Regions from separate parts of the Pantoea ananatis PA13 genome, predicted to be linked through region 2. Evidence: predicted binding sites of a transcription regulator. Region 2 holds the regulator's gene; each other region holds the start of a gene.

Region 1 (5,574 bases), 1.4 Mb from region 2:
TCACGGCATGAACTGGACGCCAGCGACTTTAAAGAGTAATTTTTTGCCCCCATAGTCTGCGGCGCTGCCAGCGACATTTATACTTTAATAACCCTCTAACCATGGAGGGCTCGAGGAAAGGATCTGACATGAAAAAGATCGATGCAATTATTAAACCCTTCAAGCTCGATGACGTGCGTGAGGCACTTGCTGAAGTCGGCATTACCGGCATGACCGTGAGCGAAGTAAAAGGATTTGGTCGCCAGAAAGGCCATACGGAACTCTACCGTGGCGCAGAGTACATGGTGGACTTCCTGCCCAAAGTGAAAATCGAAATGGTTGTCGGAGATGATATCGTTGATACCTGCGTCGAAACCATCATGCGCACCGCACAAACCGGAAAAATCGGCGACGGTAAAATCTTTGTTTTCGATGTTGCCCGCGTAGTGCGCATCCGTACTGGCGAAGAAGACGAAGAAGCGATTTAATTCACTTTAGATGCAAAATCTTTAGCTGAAATCCCGGCGATGTTGGAAAAGTTTCATTCGTCGAGATCTCGCCCCGTCCTGATATAAGGGAGGGGCGAAAAGCTGTCTGTTTCACCACAAAGTGTTACCCCGCCCGCGTTAACGCAGCACTGCACACCGAACGGCTGGCGCCACTGCTTCAAGGGCGCCGTTCGCAGTCGCCGATTCATATCTCTTTATGTGGACCGAACCGCTCATAGTGAATTCTGTCCGCCGTAATGCCGACCGCATGCAACTGCTTAACGATAAATTGCATAAAGCCAAGTGGCCCGCAGAGATAAAAGTGGGTATTCACATCCCGCAGCCGCGCTGACAGGGTCGCCAAATCCATCATACCTTGCGCATCGTAGCGGCCTGCATCGGGTTCGTCCGGCTCGCGATACCAGATGTGCTGTGCAAAATCAGGAAGCAGGGCACCGGTGGTGGTCACTTCGTCTGCGAAGGCATGCTGTTTGCCATTTTCGGCGGCGTGAAGCCAGTTGACGGGCGCCAGATGCCGCTGTGCAGCCAGCGCGTGGAGCATTGCCAGCATTGGGGTTTGTCCAACGCCGGCGGAAATGAGCGTGACCGGCGTTGTCGGGCTAACCTGCAGGAAAAAATCGCCGTGCGGGGCGGCCAACTGCACTTCACTGCCGACTTCTGCATGCTGATGTAGCCAGCCGGACAGGATTCCCTGCGGCGCCTGTTTCACCGCAATACGGTACATTTTCTCGTTGCTCCCTGTGGTTAGTGAGTACTGACGAATTTGATGATATTCACAACCTGCGGGCTGCAAGTGAAGCGTCAGATACTGACCGGGTTTAAAGGGGGCAACCGGACCCCCGTCCACAGGCGTAAAAGTAAAGCTTTTAATCACGGCACTCTGCTGCTCAATCGCGCTGATGCGAAACGGCCGCGTCCCGCGCCATCCGCCTTTTTGCTGCTCCGATGCCTGATAAATCGCTTCTTCGCGCTGGATAAACACATCCGCCAGTACACCGTAAGCACGTCCCCATGCTGCCAGCACGTCATCACCGGGATTCAACAGGGTTTTGATGGTAGCAAGTAAATGCTCACCCACAATTGCATACTGCGCGGGCTGAATATTCAGGCTGGTATGTTTTTGCGCAATTTTTTCAACGGCCGGCAGTATCGCTGTCAGGTTTTCGAGGTTTGCGCCGTAGGCACATATCGCATTGAACAGGGCTTCACGCTGCCCGCCGTTACGTTGATTATTCATGTTAAAGACATTTTTTAGTTCAGGATGCTGAGCAAGCATGCGGTCATAGAAATGAGCAGTCAGATCGGGGCCGCAGGCGGCAAGGGCGGGAAGGGATGATTTCACGGTAGCAATAGTCTGAGCATCAAGCATGGCAACACCTCATTTAAAGTTGCATTTTAAATGCATCTTATGATCATTTCTTTCATGCTGTAAATCTCATGCTGGGTTTTACTGGCAGCAACTGGCCGGTTTTCGCGACAAAAGCGCAAAAAATCTTTTACAGAGTGAAAAAATGATATTGGCGGGCAATCGTTGCAAAAAAGGGATAAAAAGGCATGGCGTCTCGGTAGCCAAACGTTTGCGTAAAAAGAGGGAATTCACCCTACCTTACCCCGATAAAACGGTTTACACTGTCTGCCTTCGCCCTCAGGGGGCGTAAATTGCCGATTTAAAGATAGCCAGTCAGGAGATGCGGATGTTAAAGCGTGAAATGAACATTGCCGATTATGATGCCGAGTTGTGGCAGGCGATGGAGCAAGAGAAAGTGCGTCAGGAAGAGCACATTGAACTGATTGCTTCTGAAAACTACACCAGCCCGCGTGTTATGCAGGCGCAAGGTTCTCAGCTCACTAACAAATATGCCGAAGGCTATCCGGGCAAGCGCTACTACGGTGGCTGCGAATACGTAGACATTGTTGAACAACTGGCTATCGACCGTGCTAAAGCCCTGTTTGGCGCTGACTATGCGAACGTGCAGCCTCATTCTGGTTCTCAGGCTAACTTTGCCGTTTTCACCGCGCTGCTGCAGCCAGGCGATACCATTCTGGGCATGAACCTGGCACACGGCGGTCACCTGACACACGGTTCACCGGTTAACCTGTCGGGCAAACTGTACAACGTTGTGCCTTACGGCATCGACGAAACCGGTAAAATTGACTATACCGAGCTGGCCGAGCTGGCACAGACTCATAAGCCTAAAATGATCATCGGCGGTTTCTCGGCGTATTCCGGGATTTGCGACTGGGCTAAAATGCGTGAAATCGCTGACAGCGTTGGCGCATGGCTGTTTGTGGATATGGCGCACGTTGCCGGTCTGATTGCTGCGGATGTTTACCCTAACCCGGTTCCACATGCACATATCGTGACCTCCACGACGCACAAAACCCTGGCTGGTCCGCGCGGCGGTATCATCCTGGCGCAGGGCGGCGATGAAGATCTGTACAAAAAGCTTAACTCAGCCGTCTTCCCTGGTGGACAGGGCGGCCCGCTGATGCACGTGATCGCCGGTAAAGCCGTGGCCTTCAAAGAAGCCATGGAGCCTGAGTTTAAAGCCTACCAGCAGCAGGTCGCCAAAAACGCTAAGGCAATGGTAGAAGTGCTGATCGCGCGTGGCTATAACATCGTATCAGGCGGCACCTATAACCACCTGTTCCTGATCGATCTCGTCAGCAAAAACATGACCGGTAAAGAAGCCGATGCCGCACTGGGCCGCGCGAATATCACCGTAAACAAAAACAGCGTGCCAAACGATCCGAAAAGCCCGTTTGTCACCTCTGGTGTTCGAATTGGTACGCCTGCCGTTACGCGCCGTGGCTTTAAAGAAGCAGACGTACGCGAACTGGCCGGTTGGATCGCGGATGTGTTAGACAACATCAACGATGAAGCCACCATTGAGCGTACCAAGCAGAAAGTACTGGATATCTGTGCGCGCCTGCCGGTTTACGCATAATCCTTTCTGTTGAAAACACAGTCTGACAAGAGGATGGCCATGGCCATCCTTTTTTATTGCCTGCATAACCCGGCTCTGACAAAGTAACGACCACATATCATTGCCTGGACGCATCATTGCTGGAGGGAACATGGCAATCGGCTCCGCCAAGTGGCTTGGACTAAGCTACTTCACCTACTTTTTCTGCTACGGCATTTATCTTCCTTTCTGGGGCGTCTGGCTCAAAGGTGTGGGCCTGAATGCTGAACAAATTGGCCTGCTATTGGGGTGCGGCATGGTGGCGCGCTTTGTGGGCAGTTTATTCATCGCCTCTCAGGTTAAAAATCCCGGACAATTGATTACGGCATTACGCCTGCTGGCCCTGCTGACCTGCTTTATTGCGGCGGGCTATTGGGTTGGGCAGCAGTGGATGTGGCTGCTGTTAGTCATGACCGGTTTTAACCTGTTTTTCTCGCCGCTGGTTCCTTTAAGCGATGCACTGGCCGCCACCTGGACGCAGCAGATTGGCCTTGCCTACGGGCCCGTTCGCTTGTGGGGTTCGCTGGCGTTTGTGATTAGCTCAGCCCTGACCGGTATGCTGGTGAGCGCCTTCTCTTCGCAGGCGATCTTAATGCTGCTGTCGGTTGGGTTGGTCAGTATGCTGGCAGGAATGCTGCTTACCCCGCGTACCCATCCCCAGGGCAGCGAAAGGCAGGGCAGAGTCGGTGGAGGCTGGCAGGCCTGGCGCGATCTGATAAAGGAAAACGCGGTCTGGCGCTTTATGGTGTGCGTGACGTTATTACAGGGCGCGCATGCGGCTTATTATGGTTTCAGCGCCATCTGGTGGCAGGAGAGCGGTTATTCTGCATCGGTAGTGGGTTATCTGTGGTCGCTGGGCGTGGTAGCGGAAATCGTGGTGTTTGCCTTAAGCCATCGACTGTTTCACCGCTGGCGCGCACGGGATCTGCTGTTGCTGTCAGGCATCTGTGCGCTGGTTCGCTGGGGACTGCTCGGCGCCAGCACCGCGTTGCCGCTGCTGATTGTGGGGCAACTACTCCACTGCGGTAGCTTTACGGTATGTCATCTGGCCGCAATGCGCTTTATCGCTTCACGGCAGGGGGCGGATGTGATCCGTTTGCAGTCGCTCTATTCGGCGCTGGCAATGGGCGGCGGAATTGCCGTCATGACCATGATTTGCGGCGTACTCTTTACTCACCTGCACGGTCATCTCTTCTGGGTGATGGCGCTGGTGGCACTGCCCGCACTGTTCCTGCGGCCGCGTCAGGATTCCAGCAAATAGCGAATGCGCTGCTGATGGTATTCAGTCAGCGGCAGTTCGGCGTGGATAAGTGGGGGAGAGAAAAGGGGCAGCGAGGTGACATAAGGCGAAATAATGACATCGACTTCGCGCGGTGCGCCGTCGCGCTGGAAATCTTCAACGCGCTGATAGGTGATGTTAACAGGCAGCAAGGTGATCTCGCGGATTTGCTGCTCGACATCCTGTTCCAGTTCGGGATCGTCACCGGTGAGCAGCAGCACCTGTTTTTCCTGCAATGCGCTGCTTTGCATCAGCCACGCACCCAAAATCACCGTCACCAGGCTGACCTCTTCCGGCGCGAACTGAACCTGAAATGTCTGCTCGAAAGCGTCCAGTGCCTGCTGTGTGGTGCGCAGCAGGCGCGGATAAAGCCTGGTTACGTCTTGTGCCACACTGTCATCAATAGCCATTGTAAAGTAGGTGCGATCCAGCGCCTGTGCCAGGTGGGTATATAACTGCTGCTGGAGTTCGGTGCGGTCATGAAAAGTGGTGCCGGCGACGTGCTCAAAATCATCAATGAGCCGCTGTGTGGCGCGCATCAGTCGCTGCTCGCTGGGATGGTCGACACGGTTGGCGTCCGGAAAATGGATCAGGCTAAATAACAGCGTCCAGAAATCCGTTTCGCTGGCGTCCGGCGTCAGATGACAGCGCTTTTGCCAGTGATGAATAACATCTTTTGCGGCCTGACGTTCTGCTTTCGCTGACAGCCATGCCTGCTGCTGCGCCGTAAAGATCGCAGGCTGGCGCTGGCACAGGCCGTATTTCATAAATATTTGTAAAAAGAGTTGATCGCGCGTGCTGAACGGGCGATTAAGGCACAGGCTGCAGTGCTGGATCAGCG
Region 2 (5,574 bases):
GGCTTTTGCGCAACTGTTCTTTAATGTCGCCTCTGCATCACCGCAGGCGCCGGTTAAGGCCAGCTTGCATAAGGTAGAGAAAAAAAGTGCGCGCGAAGATGAGCGGCGCAAGCGACGCACGGTTAAAGCTTCGGCGAAAAAAAGCCGTTCCTCCGCAGAGCAGAAATCCAGCAAAACGCTTAAAACCAGTAAAAATCCCTCTCACGCGGTTGCCTCTCACAAAACCCTGACCAAAGCGACTGATTCACACAAGAAGCTCACCAAAAAAGTGGCCGCCAACGCCACCAGCAAGAAACGCTATGGTCATCAACGCGCGGTGAAGGTGGCGAAAGCGGACAGCAAGGATACCGGCACCATCAAAATGAGCAACGCACACCGTCAGCGCTATCAAAAAGCACGTGAAACGGCGATGGCGAAACTGATGGGACAGCTGGGCAAGCGCTACCAGTGGGGCGGAAAATCGCCGCATACCGGTTTCGACTGCAGCGGCCTGGTGTGGTACGCCTACAAAGATGTGGTGAAATTTAAAATTCCGCGTACTGCAAATGAAATGTATCACCTGCGGGATGCCGCGCCGGTGAATCGGGAAGCGCTGGAGAAAGGCGATCTGGTGTTTTTCCGCATCAACGGACGTGGCACGGCCGACCACGTGGGTGTTTACCTGGGTAACGGTAAATTTATTCAGTCACCGCGTACCGGAAAGGACATTCAAATCAGTGCGTTAAGCGAAGATTACTGGCAGCGCCACTATATTGGTGCGCGTCGCGTCATGACGCCAAAAACCGTTCGCTAAACGTCACTCCTCCGTCATACCGACGGAACGCAGCCGGGACAGGGAAACCTTCCCGGCTTTTTTATTAGTTCAGAATGGCGGTAAAGCTGAACGCAATAATCATCAACAGTGCAGCCGCCGTGGTCATCAATGACAGTTTCAGATCGGTACTCATCACAACTCCTTAGGCACAATTTTAGTAGGGGTTAAGCATTTTCCCACACGCGTGGGTAAAAATCTCGTTTTATCCGTGCAGCCTTGTTAGAATCCCCTCTTTGTTGCGCAACAGCGCGCAACATCGGTTGCGTCAGCACCCTTTTCAACCGTTATTTCCTGCCCCGATGCCCCATAACCGGTCAGAAAAACGATTTTTTTGCAGAAATAACCGTCCGCTGACGCAAACGTTTAACAACATGCTTATCAACAGGTTAGATAAGCCCGGGAGTTCGATTTTCATGGCAACAATTAAAGATGTGGCGAAACGTGCAGGCGTCTCTACCACAACCGTTTCTCACGTCATCAATAAGACGCGCTTTGTCGCAGAAGATACCCGCGAAGCGGTCTGGGAAGCGATTCGGGAATTACATTATTCACCCAGCGCCGTAGCACGCAGCCTGAAGGTGAATCACACCAAAACGCTGGGCCTTTTGGCCACCTCCAGCGAGGCGCCCTATTTCGCTGAAATTATTGAAGCCGTGGAGAATCACTGCTTTGATAAAGGCTACACCCTGATTTTAGGCAACGCGCATAACGACCTGCAAAAACAGCGTGCCTACCTCTCGATGATGGCGCAGAAGCGCGTCGATGGGCTGCTGGTCATGTGTTCTGAGTACCCGGATGATTTGCTGCAAATGCTGGAAGCCAACCGCAATATTCCCATGGTGGTCATGGACTGGGGCGAATCCCGTGCCGATTTTACTGACACGGTGCTGGATAATGCGTTTCAGGGCGGTTATCTGGCCGGCCGCTACCTCATCGAACGCGGGCATCGCGATATTGGCGCCATTCCAGGGCAAATGGAACGTAACACCGGTGGTGGCCGTCATGCCGGTTTCCTCAAGGCGCTGGAAGAAGCCGGTATTCAGCCGCGTTCAGAGTGGATTGTGCAGGGCGATTTCGAGCCTGAATCCGGGTATCAGGCTATGCAGCAAATTCTGTCGCAGAAGCAGCGCCCAAGCGCGGTGTTCTGCGGTGGCGATATTATGGCCATGGGCGCTATCTGTGCCGCCGATGAAATGGGCCTGCGCGTCCCGCAGGATATTTCGGTGATTGGCTACGATAATGTGCGCAACGCACGCTATTTCACGCCTGCACTCACTACCGTGCACCAGCCAAAAGCGCAACTCGGGGAGAAGGCTCTGGAAATGTTGCTGGACCGCATTACCAGCAAGCGTGAAGAGTCGCAAACCATCGAAGTGCATCCGACACTGATTGAGCGACGCTCTGTAGGCTACGGTCCCTATCGCGACTACCGTCGTTAATCCTCGCTCAACCACTCCTGATTGAGCGTTTGCGCATCACCCAGGTAATTGAGCAACCAGCCCAATGCCGGTGATGCGCGATCTTCCGCCCAACTGACGCAGCAGGGACTTTCTGGAAAAGGCTGGGGCAAGTTAAGTTCGGTCACTTCGCCGCTGTCCAGTAGCGGGCGGGCTAAGTGCCCCGGCACCATTGCGACGCACAGCCCGGCCCGGACGCAGTCCAGCCCGGTCTGCCATTCAGGCACCACCAGTCGGCGTTGATTATCCAGAGCCCAGGTCATACGACGCGGTAACGCACGCGAGGTGTCTTCCAGCACCAGCGAAGGCCAGTTGCGCAACGCCTCATCATCTAGCCGGGCGACCTGGGTTAACGGATGTTCCCGCGCGACGATGCAGCGCCAGTTCAGAGTTCCCATATCGCGGAAAGCAAACCGCCCGCCCACCGGAATCGCCTGAGTCGCGCCTATTGCGACCTCGACTCTTCCGTCAGCCAGCGCATCCCATACGCCGTTAAACACTTCATAACTGATGTGGAGCTCCATATCCGGAAAGTGGCGATAGAAATCCCTGACGAACTGACGGGTTCGGTGCGGTTTCACAATGCAGTCCACCGCAATCGCGATTTGCCCTCGCCAGCCGTTGGCCAGTTGCTGGCACTGACGGCGCGTGGCATCCATTTTTTTGATGACGCTGCGGCCTTCTCGCACAAAATGTTCGCCCGCAGGTGTCAAAACGACCTCCCGGTGCTGCCGTTCAAACAGCGGTACCGCCAGCCAGGTTTCAAGCTGGCGAACGGTATAGCTGATGGCAGAAGGCACACGGTGCAACTCCTGGGCCGCAGCACTGAAACTGCCGCCACGCGCGACCGCATCAACCACTTCAAGCGCATATTCAGACCACATATCCTGCCTTTAAATTTTTTAACAGCAACAGGCAAATTTTACCGTTTCACAGTATGAAGTACAGCTTTTACACTGCCCCGCGTTTATCCTGCAAAAAATGAGAATCAGATGTCAGCTTCTAAAGGATTCATTCCCTATCTTGCCGTGCTTAGTATGCTGGGCTTTCTGGCCACCGATATGTACCTGCCCGCCTTCGGGGCCATGCAGCAAAGTTTTAACACCTCCGCCGGGATGATCAGCGCCAGTATGAGCCTGTTCCTGGCGGGTTTTGCCTGTGGTCAGCTGGTATGGGGACCGCTGTCAGATCGTATTGGCCGCAAACCGGTATTGCTGGCAGGACTGAGCCTGTTTGCGCTGGGTTGTGCGGGGATGCTGTGGGTGGACGACGTGGTACTGATGCTGGTGCTGCGCTTCATTCAGGCCATCGGCGTGTGCGCGGCTGCCGTGAGCTGGCAGGCCCTGGTGGTCGATCGCTATCCTCAGTCGCGCGCGAATAAAGTCTTTGCCACTATTATGCCGCTGGTCGCGCTGTCTCCTGCGCTGGCCCCGCTGCTGGGTGCCTGGCTGATTAGCCATTTTCACTGGCGCTCAATTTTTGTCGTTCTGACCGCGATTGCCGCGGCCCTGATCCTGATTACGCTGCGCCTGCCATCGGTACAAACAGCGCGCCGCCCGGCCCCGTCACAGCCCGGTTTTATGACGCTGCTGCGTTCACGCGTCTACAGCGGTAACGTCCTGATGTATTCTGCCTGCTCGGCCAGCTTTTTTGCCTGGTTGACCGGATCACCGTTTATTCTGGCAGCGATTGGCCTGTCGCCTGCTGATATCGGCTTAAGCTATATTCCGCAGACCATTGCTTTCTTAGTCGGCGGTTTTGGCTGCCGTGCGCTCCTTAACCGTTTCAAAGGGGCGCAGTTGCTGCCATGGCTGCTCATCGTCTATAGCCTTAGCGTACTGGCCCTGTTTGCCGTCGCCCTGTCAGGCTCGGTTTCACTCACCGCTTTGCTGGTGCCGTTTTGCGGCATGGCGCTGGCGAACGGGGCGATTTATCCCATCGTCGTATCCAGTGCACTTCTGCCCTTCCCCCATGCGACCGGCAGAGCCGCCGCCCTGCAGAACACGCTGCAGCTGGGCCTGTGCTTTGTCGCCAGCCTGGCCGTCTCGGCGGGCCTGACCCAGGCGCTGTTCACCACAACGCTCATCATGGCGGTGACGATTGTACTGGCGCTGGCAGGCTATCAGATGCAGCGCCGCACCGGCGCACAAACTGATATTGCCTCAACGGCACATCCCTGCCAGGATAATCACTGAGGCAACGACTTTTGTCGTCTGAGTGATCAACACGTGACGGGCCCGCCAGCGCCTCCTGTGCCGGGCCCTGATTCGCCGTACCATCATAATAACAATGTTTCACGCAGCCTCATCGCTGTGAAGGTGTCTTTGTGGGCAAATGCACTCTGCTGGCCCCTGCATTGCACCCTTTCTCTGTACGCTTAAGGTTGTCTGGCGCAAGGCGTCATCTGTGACTTTTCTCATAATCCTGAGTAACGGCTCCTGCTCTTTCTCAGGTTCTGACAGTTCTGGTGATGGAGTGGCTATGAGTTCAACATGTGTAGCAGAAGTGAATATCGAACGAAACCATTGGTACCGTATCGTTCATGAGTTATTGCAAAAAGCAGACATCGAAATCAACGGTTCCCGCCCATGGGACATTCAGGTTAAACATCCCGACTTTTTTAAACGCGTCCTGCAAAAGGGCTCCCTGGGGCTGGGCGAAAGTTATATGGACGGCTGGTGGGAGTGCGAGCGGCTGGATATGTTTTTTCATCGGGCGTTGAAACATAAGCTTGATGAGCAGCTTCCTCATCACGTGCAGGATATCGTGCGCATTGCGCTGGCGCGCCTGGTTAACCTGCAGTCGAAAAAACGGGCCTGGCAAGTCGGCAAAGCGCACTATGATCTGGGTAATGACCTTTTTACCCTGATGCTCGATCCTTACATGCAATACTCCTGCGGCTACTGGAAAGACGCCACGACGCTTGAGGCGGCACAGGAAGCCAAACTGGACATGATCTGTCGCAAGCTGCAACTGAAACCCGGTATGACCTTGCTGGATATTGGCTGTGGCTGGGGCGGTCTGGCGGCTTATGCAGCAAGAAACTATGGCGTCAGCGTACAGGGCGTGACGATCTCTGCAGAACAACAAAAGCTGGCGCAGCAACGCTGCGAAGGGCTGGATGTCACTATCCTGCTTCAGGATTATCGCGATCTGAATCAACAGTTTGACCGCATCGTCTCGGTGGGGATGTTCGAACACGTGGGGCCGAAAAACTACCCAACCTACTTTGCCACGGTCAATCGCAACCTCAAGCCGGACGGGATTTTTCTGCTGCATACCATTGGCGCGCTCAAAACGGAT
Region 3 (5,574 bases), 1.3 Mb from region 2:
TGCCCAGGATGTCTCTGCGCTGCGTCGCCGGGTCGGTATGGTTTTCCAGCGGCCCAATCCTTTTCCGAAGTCGGTCTACGAAAACGTGGTGTACGGATTGCGCTTGCAGGGCGTGCGCGACAAGCGGGTACTGAATGAGGCCTGTGAACGCGCACTCCGTGCGGCGGCGTTATGGGGAGAAGTGAAAGATCAGCTGGCACAGAATGCCCTGACGCTCTCCACGGGGCAGCAGCAGAGGCTGGTTATCGCCCGCGCCATTGCGATTGAGCCGGACGTGCTGTTACTGGATGAGCCGACGTCGGCGCTGGACCCGATTTCAACGCTGGTGATCGAAGAACTGATGAGCACCCTGAAACAGCACTTCACGCTGGTGCTGGTCACCCATAATATGCAGCAGGCCTCACGTGTGTCGGATTACACGGCCTTTATGCATCAGGGATCGCTGGTGGAGTTCGACACAACAGACAAGATTTTCACGACGCCGAAGGTGCGCCGGACGGAAGATTACATCACCGGACGCTATGGCTGAAAAGGGCAGGGAGCCTGGCTCCCTGCCTGTTACTCGTGGGCGTAGCCCTGAAGCGGTAACGGCTTACCATCCAGCCAGGCCTTTCCCTCACGCATGGCCAGGCGGCCTTCAACAAACCAGTTAATCACCAGCGGATAGATGGCATGTTCCTGATGTTGCACGCGCTCGGTAATGTCCGCTTCGCTGTCTTCGGCAAAAACGGGCACCTTGGCCTGCAGAATCACCGGACCACCGTCCAGTTCATCCGTTACGAAATGCACTGACGTGCCATGCTCCGCATCGCCATTTTCCAGGGCCTGGCGGTGAGTATGCAGTCCGGGATATTTGGGCAGGAGCGACGGGTGAATATTCAGCAGTCGGTCGCGATAATGCGCCACAAAACCCGGGCTTAAAATGCGCATATATCCTGCCAGCACCACAACATCCGGCGCACAGGCGTCGATCTCACGCATAAGCTGGCGATCAAAACTTTCACGGTCGCTAAAGTCACGGGCGTCCAGGGCAATAGCCGGAATGCCTGCCCGCTCTGCGCGGACTAAGCCATAGGCGGAGGCTTTATTACTGAACACGGCAGCGACGCTGCCGTGAATACGCCCGTTTGCACAGGCGTCAAGGATGGACTGAAGATTACTTCCGTTGCCGGAGATCAGCACAACCAGCTTTTTCATGACGTGATGACCACACGCTCTTCCGCTTCTGATGCCTTAATCACGCCGATTTTCCAGGCATTTTCACCGGCGGCGCGCATTAGTTCAACGGCTTTATCAGCGTCGGCAGGGCTCAGGGCAATCAGCATACCCACGCCACAGTTGAACGTACGGTACATTTCGTGACGGCTGACGTTACCAGCCTGCTGCATCCAGCTAAACACAGCCGGCCATTCCCAGCTTTTTTCGTCAATCACGGCCTGGGTGTTATCGGGCAGCACGCGTGGAATGTTTTCCCAGAAGCCGCCGCCGGTGAGATGCGCGATAGCATGCACATCGACCTGTTCGATCAGGCTCAGAATGTTTTTGACATAAATGCGGGTAGGTTCCAGCAAATGATCGGCCAGCGGTTTGCCTTCGAGCTGCTCAACCTGCGGATCGGTCCCGCTGACTTCCAGAATTTTGCGCACCAGAGAATAACCATTGGAGTGCGGGCCGCTGGAGCCTAATGCGATCAGGACATCGCCGTCCTGCACTTTGCTGCCGTCAATGATTTCTGATTTCTCAACGACGCCAACGCAGAAGCCGGCCACGTCGTAGTCTTCGCCATGATACATGCCCGGCATTTCGGCCGTTTCGCCGCCCACCAGTGCACAACCTGACTGCAGGCAACCCTCGGCGATACCGGTGATGACCGCCGACGCGGTATCCACATCCAGTTTGCCGGTGGCGTAGTAATCCAGGAAGAAGAGCGGTTCAGCGCCTTGTACCACCAGATCGTTGACACACATCGCGACCAGATCAATGCCGATGGCATCGTGGCGCTTAAGATCCATCGCCAGACGCAGTTTGGTGCCTACGCCGTCGGTGCCGGAGACCAGCACGGGTTCACGGTATTTTTGCGGCAGCGCACAAAGCGCACCGAAGCCGCCTAGTCCACCCATGACTTCCGGGCGACGCGTCTTTTTCACTACGCCTTTAATACGGTCAACCAGAGCGTTACCAGCATCAATATCAACACCGGCGTCTTTGTAACTGAGAGAGGTCTTGTCGGTCACTGCGAGGTCCCCACGCGAGTTGCGGTTGGTGGTTTAATATAAAGCGCGGCAATTCTACCAGCGCAGGCAAACGTTTGCGAGTCTCAGATTGCGTCCCCGGCGATTTTCATCAATCCTTACTTTGCCATGACAAAATGCCTCTGATTGCGCAAGCACATGTGGCACTGCGGCGAAAAGGCGGTATAATCCCGCGATTTTTTTTTAGCTCAACTCACTCCGGGAGAACAACAATGAAGATCGTGGAAGTCAAACACCCGCTGGTCAAACATAAACTGGGACTGATGCGTGAGCATGATATCAGTACAAAGCGTTTCCGCGAGCTGGCCTCTGAAGTCGGCAGTCTGCTGACGTATGAAGCGACCGCCGATCTGGAAACCGAAAAGGTCACCATTGAGGGCTGGAATGGCCCGGTTCAGGTTGATCAAATCAAAGGTAAGAAAATCACCGTCGTGCCTATTCTGCGTGCCGGTCTGGGCATGATGGAAGGCGTACTGGAGCACGTACCCAGCGCGCGCATCAGCGTTGTTGGCGTCTACCGTGATGAAGAAACGCTGGAGCCCGTGCCTTACTTCCAGAAACTGGTTTCGAATATCGAAGAGCGCCTGGCACTGGTGGTTGACCCCATGCTGGCCACGGGCGGCTCAATGATTGCCACGATAGACCTGTTAAAGAAAGCGGGCTGCAGCAGTATCAAAGTGCTGGTGCTGGTTGCGGCACCTGAAGGGATTGCCGCGCTGGAAAAAGCGCATCCGGATGTGGAGCTTTACACCGCTTCTGTGGATCAGGGGCTTAACGACAAGGGTTATATCATCCCAGGCCTGGGTGATGCCGGTGATAAAATCTTCGGCACCAAGTAATGACGAAAATCCGCGGCGCCATGCATCACGCTGTTTTCAGCCTGCAGCAGCAGGCCGAGCCGCTTTTTTCTGTTGTAACACATAAAGAAATGAACCAGCCGACCAGAGAGTCGGCTTTTTTTTGCCTGAAAACAGACCACTCACTCAAGGGGACTTTTAATGACTCGTCGCGCTATCGGCGTTAGCGAACGGCCGCCATTACTGCAAACGATTCCGCTCAGCCTGCAGCATCTGTTCGCCATGTTTGGCGCCACCGTGTTAGTGCCAATTCTGTTCCACATCAATCCGGCGACGGTATTGCTGTTTAACGGTATCGGCACGCTGCTGTACCTGTTTATTTGTAAGGGAAAAATCCCCGCCTATCTGGGTTCCAGCTTTGCCTTTATTTCACCCGTGTTGCTCCTGCTGCCGCTGGGTTATGAAGTGGCGCTGGGCGGTTTTATTCTGTGTGGCGTGTTGTTCTGCCTTGTCGCGCTGATCGTTAAAAAAGCCGGAACAGGCTGGCTGGACGTGATGTTTCCGCCAGCAGCAATGGGGGCCATCGTCGCCGTCATTGGTCTGGAACTGGCTGGCGTGGCCGCGAATATGGCGGGGCTGCTTCCAGCCGAAGGCCAGTCGCCAAACGGCACAACCGTGTTGATTTCGCTGGTGACCCTGGCGGTTACCGTTTTTGGATCGGTTTTGTTCCGTGGATTTATGGCGATCATTCCTATCCTGATCGGTGTGCTGGCCGGTTACGCGCTTTCCGCCTTCATGGGCATCGTGGACTGGAGCGGTGTTGAACAGGCGCACTGGTTTGCCTTGCCGACGTTTTATACGCCGCGCTTTGAATGGATTGCCATGTTGACCATTCTGCCCGCCGCTCTGGTGGTGATTGCCGAGCATGTGGGCCATCTGGTCGTGACGGCGAATATCGTTAAAAGAGATCTGGTGCGCGATCCCGGACTGCATCGTTCCATGTTCGCCAATGGCTTATCGACGGTCATTTCCGGGTTCTTTGGATCAACCCCGAACACGACATACGGCGAAAACATTGGCGTCATGGCGATTACCCGCGTTTACAGTACCTGGGTGATTGGCGGCGCGGCCATTTTCGCGATTTTACTCTCCTGCGTCGGCAAACTGGCGGCCGCTATTCAGGCGATTCCGGTGCCGGTGATGGGCGGCGTATCCCTGCTGCTGTATGGCGTTATCGGCGCGTCAGGTATCCGTGTCCTGATTGAGTCCAAAGTGGATTACAACAAAGCGCAAAACCTGATTCTGACCTCCGTTATCCTGATTATTGGCGTCAGCGGGGCGAAAGTACATATCGGGGCTGCCGAGCTGAAAGGCATGGCGCTGGCCACGCTGGTCGGCGTTGCGCTGGCCTTAATTTTTCGCGTCATTTCCCTCCTGCGTCCTGAAGAAGTGATTCTGGATGCGGAAGACAACCGCGAGTCGTAATCCCACCGTCAGCTGTCAAAAGTCGGGCAGGGATGCCCGATTCATCTCTGGCCGAAAACTATGATAGACTTGCCCCGATTTTTGCTTGTTCTCTTGCTGAGGTGCTTCTGAACACGCCGGCACAATTGTCATTGCCACTCTATTTACCTGACGACGAAACCTTCGCCAGCTTCTGGCCGGGTGAAAACCCCTCGCTTATTGCCGCGATTAAGGGTGCGCTTAGCCAGCAACATGGCAGCTATCTTTATTTCTGGTCTCGTGAAGGGGGCGGTCGCAGCCATCTGCTGCATGCCGCCTGCGCTGAAATGTCTGCACGCGGCGAAGCCGTGGGCTATGTGCCGCTCGATAAACGCACCTGGTTTGTCCCGGACGTGCTGGAAGGCATGGAGCAACTGCCGCTGGTTTGCATCGATAATATTCAGTGCATTGCGGGAGAAGAGGCCTGGGAAATGGCGATTTTCGATCTTTATAACCGCATTCTGGAAACCGGCAATACCCGGTTGTTTATTACCGGCGATCGTCCTCCTCGTCAGCTCAATCTGCATCTGCCCGATCTGGCATCGCGCCTCGACTGGGGGCAGATTTATCGTCTACAGCCGCTCTCCGATGAGGATAAACTGCAGGCTTTACAGCTGCGCGCCGGACTGCGGGGATTTGAACTGCCTGAAGACGTCGGGCGCTTTTTGCTAAAGCGCCTTGACCGAGAAATGCGCACGCTGTTTGATACGTTGGATCGTCTCGACAGCGCATCCATTAGCGCCCAGCGTAAGCTGACGATTCCCTTCGTAAAAGAAACCCTTGGCCTCTAAAGGATTTCCAGTACCGCTTCTGGCGGACGTCCCAGGCGGGCGCGATCGCCGTTGATCACAATCGGTCGCTCAATCAGTTTGGGATTTTCCAGCAGCGCGTCCAGCAACGCGCTTTCCCCGATGTCAGGCCGATCCAGCCCCAGCGCCGCATAAAGCGGATCCTTACGACGCATTAACTCACGGGCACTTTGCATATCCAGCTTTTGCAGCAGGATCTGTAACGTCTGGCGA
Region 4 (5,574 bases), 1.6 Mb from region 2:
GATGCCGCAGAGGCAAAAAAGCAGGTCGATAGCCGCGTAGCGCAATATTTTGATTTCCTGCAAAAAAACGGTATTGAGAAAAAGGATATCGAAGCCGCGAACCTGACGACGCAGCCAGAATATGATTACACCAAAGACGGTAAGTCACAGCTCAAAGGCTACCGTGCGGTGCGTCAGGTTCAGGTCACCGTACGTCAGCTGGACAAACTTAACGATCTGCTTGATGGTGCGCTGAAGTCAGGTCTGAATGAAGTGCGTAGCGTTGAACTGGGCGTCGCTAATCCTGAGAGCTACAAGCAGCAGGCACGTCAGGCCGCAATCAAAAATGCGACCCAACAGGCGGCTGAACTGGCTGAAGGTTTTAATGCCAAACTGGGCCCGATCTACAGCATTCGTTATCAGGTGGCAAACTATCAGCCAATGCCAATGAACCGCATGTTTAAAGCCGCGGCTGTGGCAGATACTTCTGCACAGGAAACCTACGATCAGCAAAGCATCAACTTTGATGACCAGGTGGATGTGGTTTTTGAGATGAAACCAAATACGGCACAGTAAGCCTTTATTGGTATTGTGGTTAAGCCATCAGGGGCAATTTTTGCCAGGCGGTCCTCGCGCCGCTGACGCGGTTCCTTCACATCGCTCATCAACCTGACGGACCGGCGCAGACGGCACATCCCTGTGCCGTCTGCGCCTTTTACCCGCATCCTTGCGGGTAAATCCTGGTTGATTCCCTCTGCTCAGCGCTGCGTATTGCCTTCTAAAAAATGCCCCTGACGGCCATTAACGCCGTGCCGCTTTCACAAGTGCACCTTCTCACCGCAACGCCCAAATTTTGCTGCGGCAAAGGGCGATTATTCCGCCGTATCCTGACGTAGCACCCGATGGCCATGCGCAATCAGCGCATCCGTTACCCGACGCATCAGGCGGCTTTCAGGTGCAAAGCGGTGCCAGTACAGCATCCGACGTTGATACAGCCCCGGCGTGAGGTCGATTAGCTCGCCACTCGCCAGTTCGCGTTCAATCTGCAGATGAGGGATCATACAGCAGGTCGAGCCCTGCCGGGCCATTTGCACAAACGCTTCGGACGAGTTGACGATGTGGCAGGGAACGCTACCCGGTGATAAATCAAAATTCTGCTGCAAAAAGGCCTGATGCATATCATCCAGGTGATCAAATGCCACGGCTGGCGCTTTAAGCAGGGCGGAACGCGTTACACCGTTGGGGAAAAAGCGCTCTGCAAAATCCTTTGACGCCACAAACAAATAATCCAGCGCACCCAGTTGATCCACCAGACAGCTGGGTAGCGGCTGCGGTTGAATACTGACTGCGCCAACCACTTCGCCTCGTCTCAGACGCTCTTGAGTGCGGGTTTCATCCTCAACCTGAAGGTTCAGGCGTACAGGTGAATCGGCCAGTACGTCTTTTAATGCCGGTAACAGCCACGTTGCCAGACTGTCGGCGTTGACCGCCAGCGACAGCAGTAGCGGCGTCGTGCCGCTGTTCTCATCGCCCAGCCACTCTTCCTCCAGTAACTCAACCTGGTGCAGAAGGGCGAGCAGCTTTTGCCCTTGTTCAGTGGGACGAGGCGGTACCGTACGAACTAATAACGGCTGACCAAACAGATTTTCCAACTGTTTAATGCGTTGCGAGACGGCAGACTGCGTAATGCAAAGTTTTTGTGCGGCACGTTCAAATCCGCGTTCACGTATCACTGCGTCCAGCGCCTGAAGCGTTCTGTAGTCCGGGCGTTTCATTATTTTTCTCTCTCCTTCAGGATGGACGTTACTATGCCACAAATACTCCAACGGAAATGTCAGCGATATTTTTGTGGGCTGGCTTCCAAAGCATTAAATCCGCCCAATGCATCCGAGCATTTTCAGCAAGCCTTGCTTTATACTACGCGCATTTCCTTATCGCACAGGTTCTAAACATATCATGACCCAGGATGAACTGAAAAAAGCTGTTGGTTGGGCCGCACTGGATTATGTGCAGCCCGGTACTGTCGTCGGCGTCGGTACGGGTTCTACGGCCGCTCACTTTATTGATGCGCTCGGCAGCATTAAACATCAGATTGAGGGGGCCGTATCCAGTTCCGAAGCGTCGACGCAAAAGCTAAAAAGCCTGGGCATTCAGGTGTTTGATTTGAACGAGATTGATGATCTGGCCATCTATGTCGACGGTGCCGATGAAATTAACCCACAAATGCAGATGATCAAAGGGGGCGGTGCTGCCTTAACTCGCGAGAAAATCGTCGCGGCGGTTGCCAAAAAGTTTATCTGCATCGCCGACGCATCCAAAGAAGTGGACGTGCTTGGACGCTTCCCGTTGCCGGTTGAAGTTATCCCGATGGCGCGAAGCTATGTCGCGCGTGAACTGGTGAAGCTGGGCGGTTTGCCGGAATATCGTCAGAATGTGGTGACTGACAACGGTAATATCATTCTTGATGTGCACAATCTGCGTATTCTCGATCCCATCGAGCTGGAAAAAACGATTAATGCCCTGCCTGGCGTCGTCACTGTGGGGCTGTTCGCCACGCGTGGCGCAGATGTCGCATTGATTGGCGGACCTGACGGTGTCAAAACCCTCAAAAAATAAAGTACGGGCGCGCAACAGGGCGCCCGCTTTTTTTGATTTAAAAAAACTTTTCTCACCAGGCTGAAATTTGGTGACTTATGTCACATAACCGTCATCGGCAGCGGGTTCGTTCTTCTCGATGCGGCCAACCCACGATTTTGTCTGGCAAAGTACGCCCTCTGAGCCCTGCCATGCTGGCGGTCAGGCAATCGTTTGTATTGCCGCAGGCGATTTTTTTGATATTTTGACAGACGGCTGACTGCGTTCAGTCCTCGTTGAATTCTGAATAGGGTTGGGAAATGGCAAAGGTATCACTGGAAAAAGACAAAATTAAGTTCCTGCTGGTGGAAGGTGTCCATCAGAGCGCGCTGGAAAATCTTCGTGCTGCAGGTTACACCAATATTGAATTCCACAAAGGCGCACTGGATGCCGAGGCGTTAAAAGCTTCCGCTCGCGATGCGCATTTTATCGGTATCCGTTCCCGTTCCCAACTGACCGAAGAGATTTTTGCTGCTGCAGAAAAACTGGTAGCGGTGGGCTGTTTCTGTATCGGAACGAATCAGGTTGATTTAAATGCCGCAGCGAAACGCGGTATCCCGGTTTTTAACGCACCTTTCTCAAATACGCGCTCTGTGGCCGAGCTGGTTATTGGCGAGATGCTGCTGATGCTGCGCGGTGTTCCGGAAGCGAATGCCAAAGCGCACCGTGGTATCTGGAATAAAATCGCCAAGGGCTCTTTTGAAGCGCGCGGTAAAAAGCTGGGTATCATTGGCTATGGCCATATCGGTATGCAACTGGGCGTGCTGGCAGAAAGTCTGGGCATGCACGTTTACTTCTATGATATCGAAAACAAGCTGCCGTTGGGCAACGCATCACAGGTTCGTAGCCTGACGCAGCTGCTAAATATGAGTGACGTTGTCAGCCTGCATGTCCCGGAAACCGCCTCTACGCAAAATATGATTTCTGCCAATGAGCTGGCGCAGATGAAGCCTGGCGGCCTGCTGATAAACGCCTCACGCGGCACCGTGGTAGATATTCCTGCACTGTGCGAAGCGCTGGCCAGCAAGCAGGTTGGTGGCGCTGCGATTGATGTGTTCCCTGTAGAGCCGGCGACCAACAGCGATCCGTTTGTTTCCCCACTGAGCGAATTCGACAACGTTATCCTGACGCCGCACATCGGGGGATCGACGGAAGAAGCGCAGGAGAATATCGGGATTGAAGTCGCGGGCAAGCTGGCGAAATATTCGGATAACGGTTCAACGCTGTCCGCCGTCAATTTCCCGGAAGTGTCATTGCCGATGCACGGCATTAGCGCCAGTCGTCTGCTGCATATTCACGAAAACCGTCCGGGCGTACTCACCGCGATCAACCAGATTTTCGCTGAACAAGGCATCAACATTGCCGCTCAGTACCTGCAAACCTCTCCGATGATGGGTTATGTGGTCATCGACATTGATGCTGAGCACGAACTGGCAGAGAAAGCTCTGCAGCTGATGAAGGCGATTCCGGGAACGATTCGCGCCCGCCTGCTTTACTGATCCCACGCTGTCACCTACCCGGGCACACAAGCATGCCCGGGTTTATTCATCCCATAGCCACAGTTTTGATGGCGTCAGCACGGCCGGCAAAGGAATGTCCCACGCCGCTGTAGGCAGCGCGTCAACCCGCTGACAGTCATGAGCGATACCCACCGGTAAAAACCCATGCTGTTTCCAGTTCTGTAAGGTGCGATCGTAGAAGCCGCCCCCCATTCCTAAACGCTGTCCGGCGCGATCAAACGCCACCAGCGGTACCATCATTACATCCAGTTCATCCAGCGTGATCAGATGGCGGATATCCAGTGGGGGTTCGGGAATGCGCAGTTTATTTTGGATTAACTGTGTTTCTGGCGTATAGCGCAGAAAAAGCAGATGGCCCGCTGCGAAGGGGTGCAGAACCGGCAGGTAAACCCGTTTGTTTTGCTGCCACAGCCTGGCGATAAGCGGTCGTGTATTGATTTCGCCATCAACAGACAAAAACAGTGCCACGTTGTTGGCATCGGCCAGTGGTGCAAAGTTGATCGCATGTTGGGCGAGTTGTTCGGCTGCCGCATGTTGCTGCTCAGCGCTCAGAGCGCGACGTAGGTGGCGAACGTGCTGACGGATGTCCTGACGCAGTACTAAAGAGGGTGCTGACATGGTGTCCCCCAGACAAAGTCGCTTAAGCGACGCATTATATCATGCCTGGTGGGAGGTAATGCAGTACGACCAGAAAGGAGATCTCCGAGATGCCGCCGTAGGCTGTAACCCTTGAACCCTTGGTTCAAGGTGAACATGCCGTCGCAACCATCAGGCTTCTCGGACGGACCGAGCATGCTCACAGGTTGCGGAGCGTCACATTCTGTTGGTATGAAATATCGGCTCAGGGGACTGGCCCACTTGCAAACATCTCAGAGAAAATTGACTTCACCGTTAGTGTAGCACACTGACCATGAAGTGTTATTCGAACTTCGCATCCTGGCGGTCGGTTATGCGACCTTGCTCAACTAAAGCCTGTTCAATGGTCTGCTGTAACATACGGATTCGTTGTTCCATGTTAGCAGCATAGTCACGCGTCTTACCTTTCTCTTGTGCCAGTTCATGGCAAATGTTTAACGCGGCAATGAACACCAGTTGCTCTGTATTTGTGACTCTAGTGCGAACTTTTAAATCTTGCAACCGTTGATTGAGATCTTCTGCCGCCGCGTTCAGCGCATCTTGCTGTTCAGGCGGACAATTCACTCTCAAAGAACGACCAAAAATTTGTAAATCTACCGGTTGTGCAGACATGCCACCTTCCTGACTGATTACCTGGCTCGCCATTCCCCTTAGCCTTCAATGGCCTGGGAGGCGGGCAACTATATAGACCTGAGAAATAAGATACAACCCCTTTTCTGGAAACCTTGAGGCAGCTAGTGGTAGCATACCACGAACTCTTACAGCCAACGACGATGAAAAATGATGTCTTCACAGAACGCAACCC

Evidence for each region. Region 2 encodes PurR, which represses purine synthesis genes. Its sites were predicted from a motif close to CANGCAAACGTTTGCNTG; they were not measured.
Region 1: a site for PurR is predicted at 2,055-2,072, ahead of glyA (serine hydroxymethyltransferase). Genes of this name have one in related genera too.
Region 3: a site for PurR is predicted at 2,298-2,315, ahead of purM (phosphoribosylformylglycinamidine cyclo-ligase). Genes of this name have one in related genera too.
Region 4: a site for PurR is predicted at 2,777-2,794, ahead of serA (phosphoglycerate dehydrogenase). Genes of this name have one in related genera too.

The regions. Positions count from the first base shown of each region.
Region 1 covers NC_017554.1:1,227,207-1,232,780, forward strand. Annotated here, with positions in the region: gene glrR (two-component system response regulator GlrR) at 1-39, shown strand, start outside; gene glnB (nitrogen regulatory protein P-II) at 129-467, shown strand; gene hmpA (NO-inducible flavohemoprotein) at 673-1,857, opposite strand; gene glyA (serine hydroxymethyltransferase) at 2,183-3,436, shown strand; gene PAGR_RS05925 (3-phenylpropionate MFS transporter) at 3,567-4,715, shown strand; gene csiE (stationary phase inducible protein CsiE) at 4,697-5,574, opposite strand, start outside.
Region 2 covers NC_017554.1:2,578,267-2,583,840, forward strand. Annotated here, with positions in the region: gene PAGR_RS12145 (C40 family peptidase) at 1-793, shown strand, start outside; gene cydH (cytochrome bd-I oxidase subunit CydH) at 858-947, opposite strand; gene purR (HTH-type transcriptional repressor PurR) at 1,228-2,253, shown strand; gene punR (DNA-binding transcriptional activator PunR) at 2,250-3,155, opposite strand; gene punC (purine nucleoside transporter PunC) at 3,264-4,466, shown strand; gene cfa (cyclopropane fatty acyl phospholipid synthase) at 4,753-5,574, shown strand, end outside.
Region 3 covers NC_017554.1:1,286,809-1,292,382, forward strand. Annotated here, with positions in the region: gene pstB (phosphate ABC transporter ATP-binding protein PstB) at 1-529, shown strand, start outside; gene purN (phosphoribosylglycinamide formyltransferase) at 559-1,197, opposite strand; gene purM (phosphoribosylformylglycinamidine cyclo-ligase) at 1,194-2,234, opposite strand; gene upp (uracil phosphoribosyltransferase) at 2,465-3,091, shown strand; gene uraA (uracil permease) at 3,251-4,534, shown strand; gene hda (DnaA inactivator Hda) at 4,567-5,343, shown strand; gene arsC (arsenate reductase (glutaredoxin)) at 5,340-5,574, opposite strand, start outside.
Region 4 covers NC_017554.1:930,263-935,836, forward strand. Annotated here, with positions in the region: gene PAGR_RS04525 (oxidative stress defense protein) at 1-555, shown strand, start outside; gene PAGR_RS04530 (LysR family transcriptional regulator ArgP) at 852-1,754, opposite strand; gene rpiA (ribose-5-phosphate isomerase RpiA) at 1,936-2,595, shown strand; gene serA (phosphoglycerate dehydrogenase) at 2,874-4,112, shown strand; gene PAGR_RS04545 (5-formyltetrahydrofolate cyclo-ligase) at 4,155-4,751, opposite strand; RNA gene ssrS (6S RNA) at 4,829-5,012, opposite strand; gene zapA (cell division protein ZapA) at 5,052-5,381, opposite strand; gene PAGR_RS04555 (YecA/YgfB family protein) at 5,553-5,574, shown strand, end outside.